DNA from 3 places in the Mesobacillus sp. genome. Region 2 is predicted to be linked to each of the others. Evidence: riboswitches for the same ligand, from Rfam matches in the RefSeq annotation. Region 2 holds a riboswitch; each other region holds the start of a gene.

Region 1 (5,330 bases), on a different contig from region 2:
TTGAATTGCCTCCAATTAAGTTAGGGAGATAATCGAAAATAGAATTAATTCTAAAGTCTCCCTTGGCATAATAGAAGTCATAATTATTGACAAACGTCACTTTTTCTAAGTGACATTCATTAACTAACAAAGTGAGTCTTTTTTTAATCAACGGAGTGTTTCGATCATTTTCTACAATGATACAATGTTCATTCATTTCTAAACCGGAAGTGATAAAATCAGCCGCATTTGAAATATACTGATCCTGATTCTCGTAGAAATATAACACATGCCCCTTAGTAAGGTTTTGAATTTCATTAACTTCCATTAAATGTGTACTTTCCACATATGCACCCCATCGAAATAGACATATAACGCCCTTCAATAACCTTATCATACATTTGGATTGAAATGGGTTTTGCCAGCAAATATATCCAGAACTAAACATTAATTAAGCTAAATGGGCAGGAGATGAAACCTTAATTTTTATTAACCTAATCCATTTAGGTACAAAAACCGTTTTTACCGGGGGTGTGGTCATTGAGGAATCAAGAAAACAACCGAGAAGATAGTAAAATTGAAACAGATGATGGATGGAATAGATCTTTTTATGGAACGCCTACAATAGGTGGAATTATAGTTGTTGTAATAGTAATCTTCTATTTGATCTTTCAGTAAGATGTTGAAGATTTAAGGCAATGTCAAAAAACAGGACCTTTACTACACGAACGGGGCAGGCTAGTTCAAAAATCGGAAGGGAATAGGGATGTAAAAAGGGAATTACTTGATAGACAATACTAAATAAAGGAGAGGTAGTTTATGAGTAAATCATTTATTGAACAGGTACATTATATTAGAATTCCGGTAAGAAATTTAGTGCAGTCTGCACAATGGTATAGAGATATATTAGGGCTTCAGTTATTAACCATTACTGAGGATCCATTTGCCATTATAAAAGTTAATGAGGGGCCTTTCTTACTTATCTTAGTTCCTACTGAAGATGATACATTTGCACATTTTACAGTTGGTAATGCCCCAGCCTTTAGCATTGGGTTTACAAGTCCCGAATTATCTGGATTTCATACACATCTTATTGAAAATGGTGTTAAGGTTGAGGATATAAAAGAGGATAATGGACATGCCTATTTCCACTTTTTTGATTTAAATGGCAATAAACTCCAAGTGCACTGGTGAGAAATATATATATGAAGGTAATTTAGTGAAAGTCACACTTAGACTAAAAGGGGCATTCTTTACTTAAGGAAAGCTACTGATCCTAATATTCTTGGGATTTCAACACACCTACTTTACATTGGTAGGAAGAAATGTACTTAGACATAGGATGCAATAGTTCCGGATTGTGCTGCCATTCAAGGGCGGCATTTTTGTTATTGAACGGGGCAGCATTCCTGAAGATGGGGAATGATGGAAAAATAGCTGCTGAAACGTTTTTTAATATTTAAAGATGAGTTATTAAAACAACTAGAATTTGTAAGTCAGGATTACGATATTTTCAAAGTTGATTATAAAGTTGAAAGCTTAAAAAGCTTAGAAAATGGTACTTTGAGCTTATGAAAAGAATGAATTCGTAAAGGTTGGATTAGATAGAATTGAATTCGAAATATATTTCAAATATTTGCAATTATCAGGGGAACGAATATAATAGTATTCAAAGTTGATATTCTACTATACCGATAAATAAGGTGTCCGTATGGACTTAATAAGGAATTTGGTTGAAATCCAAAACTGTCCCCGCAACTGTAAGTGCTGATGAAATAAGTAGACCACTGTCTTATAAAGACGGGAAGGACTTAGAGTAAGGTGAAGCACAAGTCAGGAGACCTGCCTTATTTATGTGTGTTATCTTCTTCGGGACTTGGGAAGATAGAACAAGGTTAAATTAATGGACTGTTTTCTGCTGTCTATTAGTCTGCCATTGTTACGAAACCCATCCTTCATGTTGGGTTTTTTATTTTTTTGGAAGTAAAATTCTTTTCTTCTAAATAGAAGAGGTTTTTATTTTAAATACTTTATATATGAAGGAGAAATACATGATGTCCATTACCCTAACAAAAGCTCCGTTCAGGGCTGACCATGTTGGCAGCTTATTAAGACCTAAACACTTGTTGGAGGCAAAAACCAGTTTTCGTAACGGTAATATTAGTTATGAACAACTGAGGGAAATTGAACTTTCTGAGGTAAAAAGAATAGTCGATAAGCAGATTGAAATTGGATTGAAAGCGGTAACCGACGGTGAATTCAGGAGGCATTGGTGGCATACCGATTTTATGGAAAATTTTCTAGGGATGGAGGGATATACACCGGAAAAAGGCTATCAGTTCAGCAAAATCGAAACTGAAAAGCATGATGTTCGGGCTATAGGCAAAATATCTTTCAATCCTGACCACCCGTTTATTCAGCATGCCAGGGAGTTGGTTGAAGTAGTAGGGAACAGGGCTGTTGCAAAGGTGACCATCCCGAGCCCAAATCAGTTTTTCAATGCAGGTATCATCAACCCAGAGTTTTATTCGGATTGGGAAGAGTTTGCAGTGGATATTATTGAAGCTTACAGAAAAACTCTCAAAGCTTTTTATGACGTCGGTGTCCGATATGTACAGCTTGACGATGTTTATATTGCAGGCCTGTCTGCCCCTGCGCTTCCATTTAGTGACGCTCAGTACCCACGTGATTATTTAATCGATCTTGCACTACGAGTCGTTAATGGCGTTCTGAAGGACAAGCCGGAGGATTTGATTGTCACCACTCATTTGTGCAGAGGCAACTATAGGTCTGATTATGCATTTTCGGGCAGTTATGACCTTATTGCGCCAACTTTGCTCAACAAGGAAAAAGTAAATGGGTTTTTCCTTGAATATGATGATGAACGGTCCGGAACATTCGAACCTTTAGTACATATCCCTAATGGTGTGGGTGCACCGCGGGTGGTCCTCGGATTATTTACTTCAAAGTACCCTGAATTGGAAGATAAGGAATTGATAAAAGCAAGGATTAAAGAGGCAGCCCAATACGTACCACTGGAACAGCTGTGCATCAGTCCGCAATGCGGATTCGCTTCTACACACCATGGAAATAACCTCACAGAAGAAGAACAGTGGAACAAATTAAAATTCATTGTTGAAGTGGCGAAAGAGGTTTGGGGAAATATTTAATGCCTACATGGACAGATGAAGCCCGAAATATTGAATAACCCAAGCAGATTAAATTGCCCTTTAGGAAATATTTCCTAAAGGGCTTTGTATTGAATGTTTTTGGTAGTTATACATCAAAAAACTATGATGAAATTTTTGACAACGGTTATATACTCTAATCAGTGTCACTAAAACAACAGATAAAGTGCCCCCGAAACCATTAAAGCAATATACGGCAGACAATGGTCTCTTATGCTAAGTTTGTGAATAATCCTACCTTAAACATAAGGGTCCTTTTTTATAACAACGCACAACAAAAAAAGCTCTGGGCTAAATGGCTCAGAGCTTTTTGCGTGCTAATCATACAGCTAGTGTGTCTGCAAATTTCTGTGCGAAAAGCACTGTTAATTCAAATTTATCACTTCCAAACCGAACCCGTTTCTTTTTGGATCGCCTCTTTTTCTTTTTGCCTCATTAATATTTAAGTATAAATTCACAGCTCCTAAAATATCAGCACCATATTCAAAATTCGCTATCTCAAGATGTGCTCTGGGCACCTGTAAAATAGTATGTACGAACAGGTTTCTGATTTGATCATACGGCCTGGCTTTTAGGAAAGGAGCGATCCAAATGAAGCCGATGAAAAAGAAGGATGAAGAGCTAGGTTCTTTTAGCAAAGAAATGATGGCGCTTTCAAAATTTGAAGATACTTCTGAAAAATGGGAAATGATTTGGGAAGATAGTTTTTCCAGCACGGAGATAGATGCGGGCAAGTGGAATTTTGTTGAAGGCGGCTGGGGCTTCGGCAATGAGGAATCCCAGTATTACACGGCACGCCCGGAAAACGCGAGAATCGAAAATGGGACACTGGTGCTGGAAGCCAGGCAGGAAGAGTACAAAGGGATGGCTTATACATCTGCAAAATTGACGACAAAGGGTAAAGCAGCCTGGAAGTATGGGCGCTTCTCTATCCGTGCGAAACTGCCAGAGGGGCAAGGGATTTGGCCTGCGATCTGGATGATGCCTGAAGACATGGAGCGATATAGCGGATGGCCTGCCTGTGGCGAGATTGACATCATGGAGCAAATAGGCCACCAGCCAGATACAGTTTACGGAACGCTTCATTATGGCGTCCCGCATACATATACGGGGGAAAGCTATAAGCTCCCTGGGCATGAGAAATTTTCAGATGATTTTCATGTCTTTACTTTAGAGTGGGAACCAGGGGAGTTTAGATGGTATGTCGACGGAGTCCTGTATGCCACTCAGAATGAATGGTTCAGTACGTCAATTGAAACGGGAGACCGCCATGCTGGAAATGCTCCTTTTGACCGCGAGTTTTACATGCAGTTCAATCTTGCTGTCGGCGGGAAGTGGCCGGGGTATCCGGATGAAACGACACAGTTCCCGCAGCGAATGACCATTGATTATATAAGAGTTTATAAGAAAACAGATAAATAGATTAGGCTGGTGAACATCATATGAACAGATTTTCAAAGGATTTTATTTTCGGGACAGCAACTTCTTCCTATCAAATTGAAGGCGCTTACCAGGAGGATGGCAGGACGATGTCCATCTGGGATCAGTTTTCGCGTACGCCGGGCAAGGTCTTCAATATGGATAACGGCGATGTCGCATGTGACCACTACCATCTATATGAGAAAGATATCGAAGTCCTGAAAACGCTGGGAGTCGATTCCTACCGATTATCGATCGCGTGGCCGCGGATTTTTCCGGAGCAGGGCAAGTACAACCAGGCCGGGATGGACTTTTATAAAAAGTTGATTCAGCGATTGATTGAAAATGGAATCAAGCCTGCTGTTACACTGTATCATTGGGATTTGCCGATGTGGGCCCACGAACAGGGTGGCTGGACGAACCGGGAATCTGTGGACTGGTTCCTCGAATATGCAGAGAAATGCTACGAGGAGCTGGATGATCAGGTAGAAATGTGGATTACCCATAATGAGCCATGGTGCGCCGGTTTCCTCGGCTATCATCAGGGAATCCACGCACCGGGACATACGAATATGGAGGAGGCGCTAAAGGCAGTCCATCATATCCTTCTGTCCCATGGGGAAGCGGTGGCCCTTTTGAAAGGGAAGTTCGAATCTTCCACTCCGATTGGCATCACCTTGAACCTGTCGCCGATGTATCCGGCCAGCGGTTCGGCAAATGACATGCTGGCTGCAAACAATGCAG
Region 2 (5,330 bases):
GGCTCGGAAATTGCTTGATGTCTTTTGACATATTTATTTCAAAAGGTGTCCAAAAATTCGCGAGCATTCTTTTGTATTTTGGATAGGCCCATGGGAACCGGACATCATCCCAGTTCAGGATATTCGAGCTTCTCCCGTTAATAATGCCAGTGGAGGCATTTGGTGCTTCAACATCAATAATTGAACGTTTCGTAATCATTATTTAAACCTCCTCTCTTAACTATGGCAGCTTTCACACTCATCTATGATACTTCCAGAAGTAGAACGGATATAGTACGTCGTCTTTAACCCGGATTTCCAGGCATCCAAATGAAGATCAAGGAGAGCCTTCGCTTTAATATCGTTCCTTACATAAATGTTGAAAGAAATTGACTGATCAATATGCCGCTGACGCATCGCATTCTGTTTAATGCTCCAATGCTGGTCGATATTGTAAGCGGACTTGTAGTACCAGGTTGTATGAGGCGATAAATCCGGTGCGGTGACCGGGATTTTATAATCCTTTTTTTCCTCCGAGTACTCCAGCCTAAAAATCGGATCGATGCTTGCTGTCGATCCAGCCAAAATAGATGTCGAGGAGTTCGGTGCAACCGCCATTAAATACCCATTCCTCACGCCATTTTGCTTTACTCGCTCCTTCATCTCAGACCATTTTTCGGAATAATAACCCCGTTTATCAAAATAGGCACCAGTAGACCAGTCCGAACCCTCGAAAAATGGGTAACTGCCTTTCTCCGCGGCTAACTCATTACTGGCCTTAATTGTTAAGTAAGCAATCTCTTCATATAATTCGTCACAGTATGAAACCGCCTCGTTACTTTCCCACTTAATGCCCTTTATCGCGAGCAGATGGTGCCAGCCAAAGGTGCCAAGCCCGATCCCGCGGTAATTCTTATTGGTCAGCTGCGCCTGCAGAACGGGGATTTCATTCATATCAATGACATTGTCGAGCAGCCTGACCTGAATATTTATTAACCTCTCGAGAACGCCATCCGTCACACTTTTAGCCAATGAAATGGACGATAGATTGCACACGACGAAATCCCCTGGCTTTTTATAAATAACAATTCTTCCGTCTTCGACTATTTCCTCTTCAAGTGTTGTGGGACTCATATTCTGTGCGATCTCTGTACAAAGGTTGCTGCAGTAGATCATCCCTTTATGCTGATTTGCGTTGAACCGGTTAACCGTGTCACGATAAAACATATACGGTGTGCCTGTCTCAAGCTGAGAAACCATTATTGATTTAAAAATCTCGATTGCGGGTACCACGTCACGTGACAAATCCGGATGGTAAACACATTCCCAATACCTATCTCTGAAAGATCCAGCACCAGATTCTTCATCATAAAAATCCTCAAGTGAGTATCCCATCACATTCCTTACCTCATGCGGATCAAATAAGTACCAGTCTCCCCGTTTCTCGACTTGTTCCATGAAAAGATCCGGAATGCATACGCCAGTGAATAAATCATGCGTCCTTTGCCTTTCATCGCCATTGTTCAGCTTTGCATCGAGAAAAGGGAAAATATCTTTATGCCAAATATCCAGATAAACGGCAATCGCTCCCTGTCGCTGCCCTAATTGGTCAACAGATACTGCGGTATTATTCAGCTGCTTCATCCATGGAATCACTCCAGAGCTGATTCCTTTGAAGCCTTTTATATCGCTGCCGCGGCTCCTGATTTTCCCAAGGTAAATGCCGATCCCGCCGCCATTTTTGCTTAACGTTGAAACATCGGTATTGGAATCATAAATACTCCTTAAATCATCCTCTACTGTATCGATGAAACAGCTCGACAGCTGGCCATAGCTTTTCCCTGCGTTTGCAAGTGTCGGAGTTGCCACGGTCATATACAGATTGGAAAGTGCCCAGTATGCTTCCTTTATCAAGCCGATTCGCTTTTTCTTCGGCTCTTTCGCCAGTAAGGTCATCGCGATGATCATAAACCTCTCCTGCGGCAATTCAAGGAATTCACCCTGATGTGACCTGGCCAGGTATCGTTCTGCCATCGTCAGCAAACCTATGTATGTGAATAATGAGTCCTTCTCGGGATCTATCAATTTTTCAATAGAGTTAATTTCCTCCTTTGAGTATAACTCCAGCAGCTGCTGATCATAAATCCCCATGGATACAAGTGTATTTATTAACTCATAAAAAGAACCATAGCCACGTTCCCTGTCAGTCCCTCGTGAAATTGAGCTCAGTCTATAGAGCCTGTTCAAATAAAATTTAGCCGCAACATAAGTCCAATCTGGTTCAAAGCTGCTGATTCTTTCCACCGCAGATAAAATCAACAGGTTCTCGGCCTGGTCGATTGACAGCTCTTTGACCTTTAGTGTATTAATAACTTTTTCTTTAAAATCTGTAAAATCAATCTTTTGATATTCTTTTTCAGCTTCATTCATTGCTTTTGTTATGAATTCTTTTTGCATGGTGATCATTATTTAATTCCCCTCCTATTTTTTATGGGTTTCTCATTTCCAGACGGCGCTGCCTTCTCTCTCCTGCTCGCAGAAATAAATCTTTTTCTTCCTCTGTTTGTGGTATCACTCCTGGAACGGCTACAGGCTTGCCTGCGGCATCCTTCGCCACCATAGTTAAAATCGATGTAGTCGTTAACGTTTTTTTACCAGTGTCCAGATTCTCAGATTCTACTTTCACAAAAACCTCCATCGATGTCCGGCCTGTGGAGATGACCACAGCTTCCAGCGTTAAAATATCTCCGACCTCTGCAGAAGATAGAAAATTGACCCGGTCGATCGAAGCAGTGACGACAACCTTCCTGCTGTGCTTCATCGCGGCGATTGCGGCAATTTCATCCACATAAGCCAATACCGTTCCTCCAAAAATCGTGCCCATATGGTTTGTATCCGGCGGTAAAACTAAATGAGTCTGAATTGTTCTTGAAACATTTGAAGATATTGCATCCATTTTTTCTGCTCCTTTTCTAGTAAATGCTGCTTCAGGTGAAAAATTGGGTATAAAAAAACCCATCGCAAAGGATGGGTTCCATAAACGCTGATACACTTAATAGACATATAGATTGCTGAGTCTACCAAATGATCCTCGCTTTACCTTCCCAATTCCCGAAGAAGATAATACGCATAAACATGGCAGGTCTCCTGACTTGTGCATCACTCTACTTTAAGCCCTTCCCATCTATTTGTTAGACAGTGGTCCTTGCTTATTTCGTCAGCACTTACAGTTGCGGGAACAGTCCTGGATTCTCACCAGATTCCCTATTAAGCCTTATTCAGGCACCATGCTTACCGGCATATTCAATATGTAGTTATTAGATACGAATGTAACACAATATATCGTGTTATATTAATAGATAATATAGGAGAATGAAGATTTATACAACTATTAACTTCATTAATAAAAATTTTTATTAATTAGACTGTTGATTTCCGTTCCAGGCGCTTCGCTTTCCTCGGGGCGTGCGGTGAGCCTCCTCGTCGCTTTGCTCCTGCGGGGTCTCACCTGTCCCGCTACATCCCGAAGGAGTCTGCGCGCCTTCCACTACAATCAACGATTTCAGAATTTAACATATGGTAACAGTATAACTTAGAAAAAATCTTCTAAGCTCATATAGAGCTAAATTAAAATCCCTTCAAATTTCCATTCAAGATTGAAGTGATGATGTGAAGCGAATCCCACTCCCCGCCTGAAAATTTGTGGATCGGGTAATTTTTCGGGAATAGTTTAGCCCTGATTTCCTTAGCTGGGTCACCTTGCTTGTGTAGGGTGAGAACTTGATCCTGAATCGTTAATAAATTCTCAAGCTTCCTTCTCAATGCAGCTCGGCCCTCTTCTACAAATCCGGCATGATTGCAGAATACCTCGGCAAAATCAAATGCCAGCACCCGCTGCAGGGATTTAATGGTTTCCGGAATGCTTTCCTCTGCCAGTGCCACTTTGATTTTCTCATTCACAAAGAGATCCCCTGTAAACAATTGGCCTGTTTCCTTATTCAAAAATGCCTTTTGATCATGTGCATGACCGGGAGTATCGATCACTTCCCAACTGGCATTCCTTGATGTAAAAGTATCAGGAATTGGCTGGGCAGAAAAAGGCTTCCTCCTTCCCCAGAAAAGCTGGCGATAGAGGGGGTAATCTGCGGACTGCTGGCAATACTGTATTGATTTTTCATCTAAGTATATGGGGGCTTTCCCATTGTTTTCAATATAGGCGGCACAGCCTGTGTGGTCTTCATGATGATGCGTCAGCATGACCTGATCAAAGTCTGCTTCAGATATAAAGGGTTTGAAATATTTTTTTAAAGAGTGCGATCCTGTGTCGATCAAAACTCCGTCAATTAAAAAACTGTACACATTCAAGTGGACTTTTTGGAAACTCACTTGCCCGTTCAAATAGGAAACGCCATTTACCTGTCCTTCAACTGCGTTTTTCTTTACTAACAATGCCTCTCCCCCTTTACACCAAAATATACCACAAATATCGAGAGAATGAACCATTATTCATTTTAACTTCCATTTTTAAGCATTTGCCTCTTTTTTTTCGCTGACTTGTGTTAAACTGTTCTTTATTCAATTCATTTGTATACAAAGAATTTTTTATCGGGGGGATTGAGGATGATAAACAGCGGTCTGGTTCTTGAAGGCGGCGGTATGAGAGGTGTCTATACTGCTGGCGTTTTGGATTATTTTTTAGAGAAAGAATTATATTTCCCCTATGTCATAGGTGTCTCTGCAGGCGCGTGCCATGGCTCTTCTTACGTTGCAAGGCAGCATGGACGCAACCGCCAGGTGACCATTGATTATGTGGGACATCGCGATTACATCTCCTATCGCAACCTTCTTTTGAAAAAAGAACTTTTTGGAATGGATTTTATTTTCGATAAGCTGCCAAAGGAATTAGTACCCTTCGATTTTGATACCTTTAACAGCTCTACCGACCGATTTTTGATTGGAACAACAGATTGCTTCACTGGCGAGCCGGTTTACTTTGATAAAAGCGATTATCCTGAGGAGAACCTAAAGCTGATCAGGGCATCCAGTACCCTTCCATTCATGGCACCGGCTATTGAATTCGAGGGCAGAATCCTGATGGACGGCGGAATCGCTGACCCTATCCCAATCAGGAAAACAATAAGCGATGGCATTGAAAAGCCTGTGATCGTCCTGACCAAGCCGAGAGGATACCGTAAAAAGAAATCCTCATTTGGCTGGATACCGAGGTACGCTTTTAAACAATATCCAGGATTGACAAGAGCGCTAGAAACACGCTATCAGCTATACAATGATACATTGGACTATATTGAAGAACTAGAAGCGAAAAAAGAGGTGCTTGTCATCAGGCCTTC
Region 3 (5,330 bases), on a different contig from region 2:
TTCTTGCTCCATCAGGAATCGGAAGCGTGGTGATCTCGCGCCCGCTCTCTCTCGTGTTAAAAGAAAGCACCGTGTTGCCTGTTTCATACTCAATATAAGTGCCGAATTCATTTCGCAGCTTCAAACCTAACAGTTTTCCGTAAAAATGCTTTGTTTTTTCCAAATTGTCTACATATAAAATGACATATCCCAGTTTTAAATCCATTTTTATCACCTCATGCACATACATTCGTGATTGAAGCGTGGATTCCTTCAAACAAAACGAAGTTGTTTTAGTTTTATAAAATCCTTTATTGGCGCTTTTCACAATGCGACCAAAAAAGTGTCCCAATTATGGAGACACTTTTCGCAAATTTTTTTATTTTTCAATTTCAAGTTGGGAGCGGCGGTATTTAAATATAGCCTCTTTCGTACAAGAGTAAATGCCTTCGCTGATCAACTTCCCAAGCGGCGTAGCCGTTCCGGCATAGGCAATGAACTCGCCTAGCTGTGTTGCGGCGATGCATATACTGTCTGTTGATATGCCTGACGTACGGCCCGCGGAATCCGCTGCATCCAATTCCTGCAGGACATTGATTTTCGCTTCCGCTGCCGTCATTGCACTTTGGATGAATGCTTCCTCCGAAATCCTGCCATTGATAAACAGCCAGGTGTTGATATTTCTGGGAAGACCGCGCTGGGTACTCCCGGCCGATACCATCACAAAAATGGAATGCCCGCCCCCTTCAAAAAGCTTAAAAGAGGTATTTTCTGCAGGAACGGCGGTCATCATCCCAACCGTTTCACTCGGAAGATAGCCGTTTGCCTTAAGATACTCAATCATCTCAGCCTTGTGGTCGCTGCAGTCATATTCAGGCGGCACAATCCGGTGCACAAAAGAGCTATTCCAGCCAATCCCCGCCCCCGTGATGCCAGATGACATGGTACGGAGCGGAATTGGGGATTGCAAAACGATCCGTTCTTCTCCAATATCGAGGTATCTTGAATCAATTTCAACAAAAAGATTTTCTTCACCGCTATTGTCCGGCACTAGCAAAAGCTGGGGCTTGGCGATTTCCGGATGCGGATGGTTTTTAATCTCTGTTTTATAGACCTTTTTGACCCGCTCTTCCTTCAACACCTCTGGAGGCGAATCGACAATTAAGATATGCCCATTCTCCATCAACAGCAGGCGATCGCAATACAGTGATGCAAGGTTCAAATCATGAAAAATGGACACCACGGTCAGTTCTTCCTCAAATGCCCATTTTTTTAGCAGATCGAGCAATTCCTTTTGAAAAGAAAGATCAAGGTGATTAGTCGGCTCATCCAGCAGCAAAATTTTCGGCTGCTGCGCCAGCGCCTGGGCTAGAAAGACACGCTGTTTCTCACCGCCGGAAAGCTCAACGATCGATTTTTCCTGGAGGCGGGTGATTCCTGTCTGCTCCATCACCCGCTGGACAATTTCCTCATTCTCACTGCTCCAGCTGTTCAGCCAGCCTTTTTGGTGAGCGTATCTGCCGAGTGAGACAGTTTCTTTTACCGTATATGGAAAAGCCTGATCGCCATGCTGTGGCAGGACCGCCATCAGTCTGGCAAGCTCCTTCGAAGAATAGCCAGCCAGAGGCCTGCCATCAAGCTGGATGCTGCCGGTGCTCGCTTTCAACGCACCTGAGATCATTTTTAACAAGGTGGTCTTGCCGCTTCCGTTCGGCCCCAGGATGCCAAACAGCTCACCTTTTTCCACTGCAAATGAGAGATCCTTCAGGACTTCCCCGCCTGCATATCCGCCAGTCAGCTTGTTCACTTTTATCATCAGCCAGCACTTCTTTCCTTGCGATTTCTCACTAAAATCAGCGCAAATACCGGTGCGCCGATTAATGCGGTTATGACTCCAATTGGCAGCTCAGATGGGGCGATAATGGTCCTTGAGACAAGATCGGCGAGAATAAGGAAGCCGGCGCCGATGAGGATCGAAAGCGGCAGCAAATGCCGGTGGTCTGGTCCCCACAATGTTCTTGTCATATGGGGAATCACCAATCCGACAAACCCGATCGTACCGGATACAGCTACCGCCGACCCTGTCAACAGCGAGCCGGAAAGCAGGATCCACAGCTTCCTTTTTTCAACATTTACTCCGAGATGCTGCGCCCGTTCCTCGCCAAAGGACATGGCGTTCAATTCTCTTGTGTTGGCCAGCAAAATGACCATCCCGATGATAAAGAAAGGGAGGATGATTTTTATGTAGGCCCAGCCACGCATCGACACACTTCCGAGCAGCCAGCCGATAATCTGCCTCAACTCCTCGCCGGAAAGGGCGATCATCAGCGAAATGAACGCTCCAAGAAAGGAACTAAGGATGATCCCGGTAAGTATAATTGTCTCTACTCTCAGCAGACGGTCCACTCTGCGCGCAAAAAATAACACAAACAGTACCGTCGCGAATGCGAACAAAATGCTCAGCACCGGCAAGGTGAATCCCTGAATAAAAGGCAGGCTTATCCCGAAAAACAGGGTCAGGACTGCACCGATTGAAGCCCCGGATGAAATCCCGAGTGTATAGGGATCGGCCAGCGGATTCCTTAACAGCCCCTGGAAAGCGGCTCCTGCGATAGCAAGAGACGCTCCGACAAGGCCCGCAAGCAAAACGCGCGGCAGCCTGATTTCCATTACAATGCTTGTATGCATAGGGTCGATTCCCTGTCCCTGAAAGCGGAAAATCTCAGCACCAATGATTTGAATGATAGCGGGTACAGGAATGGAAACTGATCCAATCGAAATGCCAAGCAGCATCGATGCAATCAAAAATACAATCGCTACAGCGTATGCTGTACCTTTATTATTTAAAAATGTCCGGGTAAATGGCTTTTGCAAGCTCCTCTGCTCCTTCAGCCAGCCTTGGGCCAGAACGGGTCACGAGGTCTGAATGGACATCGAATACCTGCTTGTCCTTGACGGCTTTCACATTATTCCAGCCCTGTCTGCCAAGCACCTGCTCAACAGGCTTTTCTGAATAATATCCGTAGGTTGTGACGACAACATCCGGATTGCGCTCGACAATGGCTTCCTGGTCGATCTTTGGCCAGCCTTCCATATCACCAATCGCATTTTCAGCACCGATCAGCTCCAGCATTTCATTTATAAAGGTATTCTTTCCGGCAGCATAGATTTCCGGTGCTGGGGAAACCTCGACAAATACGCTCTTTTTCTGGTCTTCTTTGATGCTTTCTGCCTGTTTCTCCAGTTTCGCGAATCTTTCCTTCATCTCATCGACTAGCTCTGTCGCTTTTTCCTGCTCGCCAATCGCTTTCCCGATCATTTCAATTGACTCATATACTGAATCTAAGGACTGGGCGTCATTCACGACGACAACCTGGATTCCTGCATCCTTAATCTGCTGCAGGCCATCTTTCACGCTATCAGCTGTTGACTCATGCGCTAAAACCAAATCCGGCTTGAGCGAAATCATTTTTTCTATATTGAACTCAATGCCGCCGATTTTTTCCTTCGACATCGCTTCCTCAGGGTAATTATCAAAATCTGTGACTCCAACAATCGCTTCACCATCGCCAAGAGCATAGACAACCTCAGTATTGCTCGGAATTAAAGAGATAATTTTCTCCGGCTTTTCTTCGATAACAACATCTTCATCTAAAGCATCCTTCACAGTCACAGGGAAATCCGACTTCTGCTCCTCTTGTGCTGGATCAGCCTGCTGTTTTTCAGGCTGATCGGACTGTCCGCAGCCGCCCAACACCATAACTGCCATCAGCATTGCTAATAATATTGCATACCATTTTTTCATTTACTTCTCCTCCAATTTTCGTCTCTTTTCATTTAAGATGTGCAAAAGGTGCAATCCGAATCGAAAAGAGTAAATAAAAAACATCTCCACCTGATGGGGAGATGTCCGAGTAAGCAAATTTCTTTTTACACAATAAAAAGTCATAAAGCCTGCCGGCACCTCCCTATCCTCGTAGGTTTGTGTGGTGCAATGAACAGGCAGGTCTCCTGGCTCATGGTCATCGCTTGCTGCGCCTTCCCATACAAAGTACAGTGGCTCTGTGCAGCTTGCTACCATTTACAGTGGCGGGACCGCGTTGGATTTTCACCAACTTCCCTATTAAGTCTTGTGAAGAAAGACACCTTTTCATTTAGTATGTAATTTTCCGCTATTATCAATTATACATGATCCGCGGAAAAAAGCTTCTAAAATATGCGGCTTTTAATAGACAAATTGAGCTATTGAGCGTGAAGGCTCCATTCCTTCAGCTTCTTATCAAAGATCAATCTGCCGTCAGGATTGATCCGGCTTGCCTCTTTAAATTCATCATACATATCATCCATACTGGCAAAATCACCAATGACCCAAATCGGGATTTCGATTCGATTTCGATTCTGCTGGATGTTTTTCAAGGAAAAGACTGCCCCTTCCTTAATGGCTGGAGTCAGCGATTTGAGAATCTCCTTGCTCACAGAAGGATAAAGCTTCTTTTTCCTGATTCCCAGCAATGTCTTTTCTGGCTTCAGCTCGCCAAGCTTCCCGGCCAGGACACTTCCAAGCATCCGGAAAAAGTCATTAAAGTTGCGATAATATGTCTTATTGAACCAGCCATCCTCATGGGCGAGGTAGGCGAACCGGTTTCCCAGCTGATTATAGAATGGGAGCTTAAGATGGTGCTTGATGTGGCCCAAATAAAGGAGCTCAGCAATTTCCTGGCCGCTGAGGACATTCAACCCTTCGATTTCTTCAAAATCAATCCAGCAAAAATCGCCGAATGAATGGACATTCTCGACCATCAGCTTATCTACGCTGTCAGCTGGAACATATTCGAACAGAGTGTGCCTGTTGAATTCCCCATCTTCATAGCGATGCCTTAGCAGCAGCAAATGATTGAGTGAATCAGATAAGGAGCGCGCAAATTCAAAAAACTCAATTCCATATGAAAGAACATACTGGTCCCGGTCGTTCAGATGGACATAAATCAAATCCCGGTTATATGGATGATGCTTCTTCAAGGGACAAAACCTCCCGGACAAATTCTTTGCAGTGAACCGAAAACAGCCATATGTAAATCACAAACCCGAAAGCCGTCGCGGACGGATTCCCCTTCGACTTCCGGAGTCTCTTCCGAACAGATAACGCTCTTTCCATTCTATCAAAAAACAAAGAAAATATCTTATATCGGCACTCTAAATTTTTGGGATCAAACACTAACATATATTGGTAATCATCCGGAGATGCCTGAGTGTTCAGCAATAGCTGATTCTGCCGAAAAATGTCCAGTCAGCTTCATTATTTTGTCCTGACGGGCAACTTACACCTTGCGAGAATCGTCTATTATTTCTGG

Evidence for each region. Region 2 has a riboswitch for cobalamin ahead of AC3EBE_RS06820 (acyl-CoA thioesterase). Riboswitches for the same ligand answer to the same signal wherever they lie in the genome.
Region 1: linked by a shared signal. The riboswitch ahead of AC3EBE_RS03525 (5-methyltetrahydropteroyltriglutamate--homocysteine S-methyltransferase) and the one ahead of AC3EBE_RS06820 (acyl-CoA thioesterase) in region 2 are both predicted to bind cobalamin.
Region 3: linked by a shared signal. The riboswitch ahead of AC3EBE_RS01670 (ABC transporter substrate-binding protein) and the one ahead of AC3EBE_RS06820 (acyl-CoA thioesterase) in region 2 are both predicted to bind cobalamin.

Annotation. Positions count from the first base shown of each region.
Region 1 is NZ_JBYNSB010000012.1:185,451-190,780, reverse strand. Features, by position in the region: gene AC3EBE_RS03535 (MEDS domain-containing protein) at 1-325, opposite strand, end outside; gene AC3EBE_RS03530 (VOC family protein) at 799-1,173, shown strand; cobalamin riboswitch at 1,664-1,843, shown strand; gene AC3EBE_RS03525 (5-methyltetrahydropteroyltriglutamate--homocysteine S-methyltransferase) at 2,034-3,149, shown strand; gene AC3EBE_RS03520 (glycoside hydrolase family 16 protein) at 3,759-4,589, shown strand; gene AC3EBE_RS03515 (GH1 family beta-glucosidase) at 4,610-5,330, shown strand, end outside.
Region 2 is NZ_JBYNSB010000020.1:14,837-20,166, reverse strand. Features, by position in the region: gene AC3EBE_RS06830 (ribonucleotide-diphosphate reductase subunit beta) at 1-199, opposite strand, end outside; gene AC3EBE_RS06825 (ribonucleoside-diphosphate reductase subunit alpha) at 217-2,445, opposite strand; gene AC3EBE_RS06820 (acyl-CoA thioesterase) at 2,468-2,935, opposite strand; cobalamin riboswitch at 3,100-3,284, opposite strand; gene AC3EBE_RS06815 (MBL fold metallo-hydrolase) at 3,607-4,428, opposite strand; gene AC3EBE_RS06810 (patatin-like phospholipase family protein) at 4,600-5,330, shown strand, end outside.
Region 3 is NZ_JBYNSB010000004.1:29,619-34,948, forward strand. Features, by position in the region: gene AC3EBE_RS01655 (VOC family protein) at 1-205, opposite strand, end outside; gene AC3EBE_RS01660 (heme ABC transporter ATP-binding protein) at 359-1,795, opposite strand; gene AC3EBE_RS01665 (FecCD family ABC transporter permease) at 1,795-2,853, opposite strand; gene AC3EBE_RS01670 (ABC transporter substrate-binding protein) at 2,819-3,784, opposite strand; cobalamin riboswitch at 3,964-4,144, opposite strand; gene AC3EBE_RS01675 (hypothetical protein) at 4,222-4,998, opposite strand.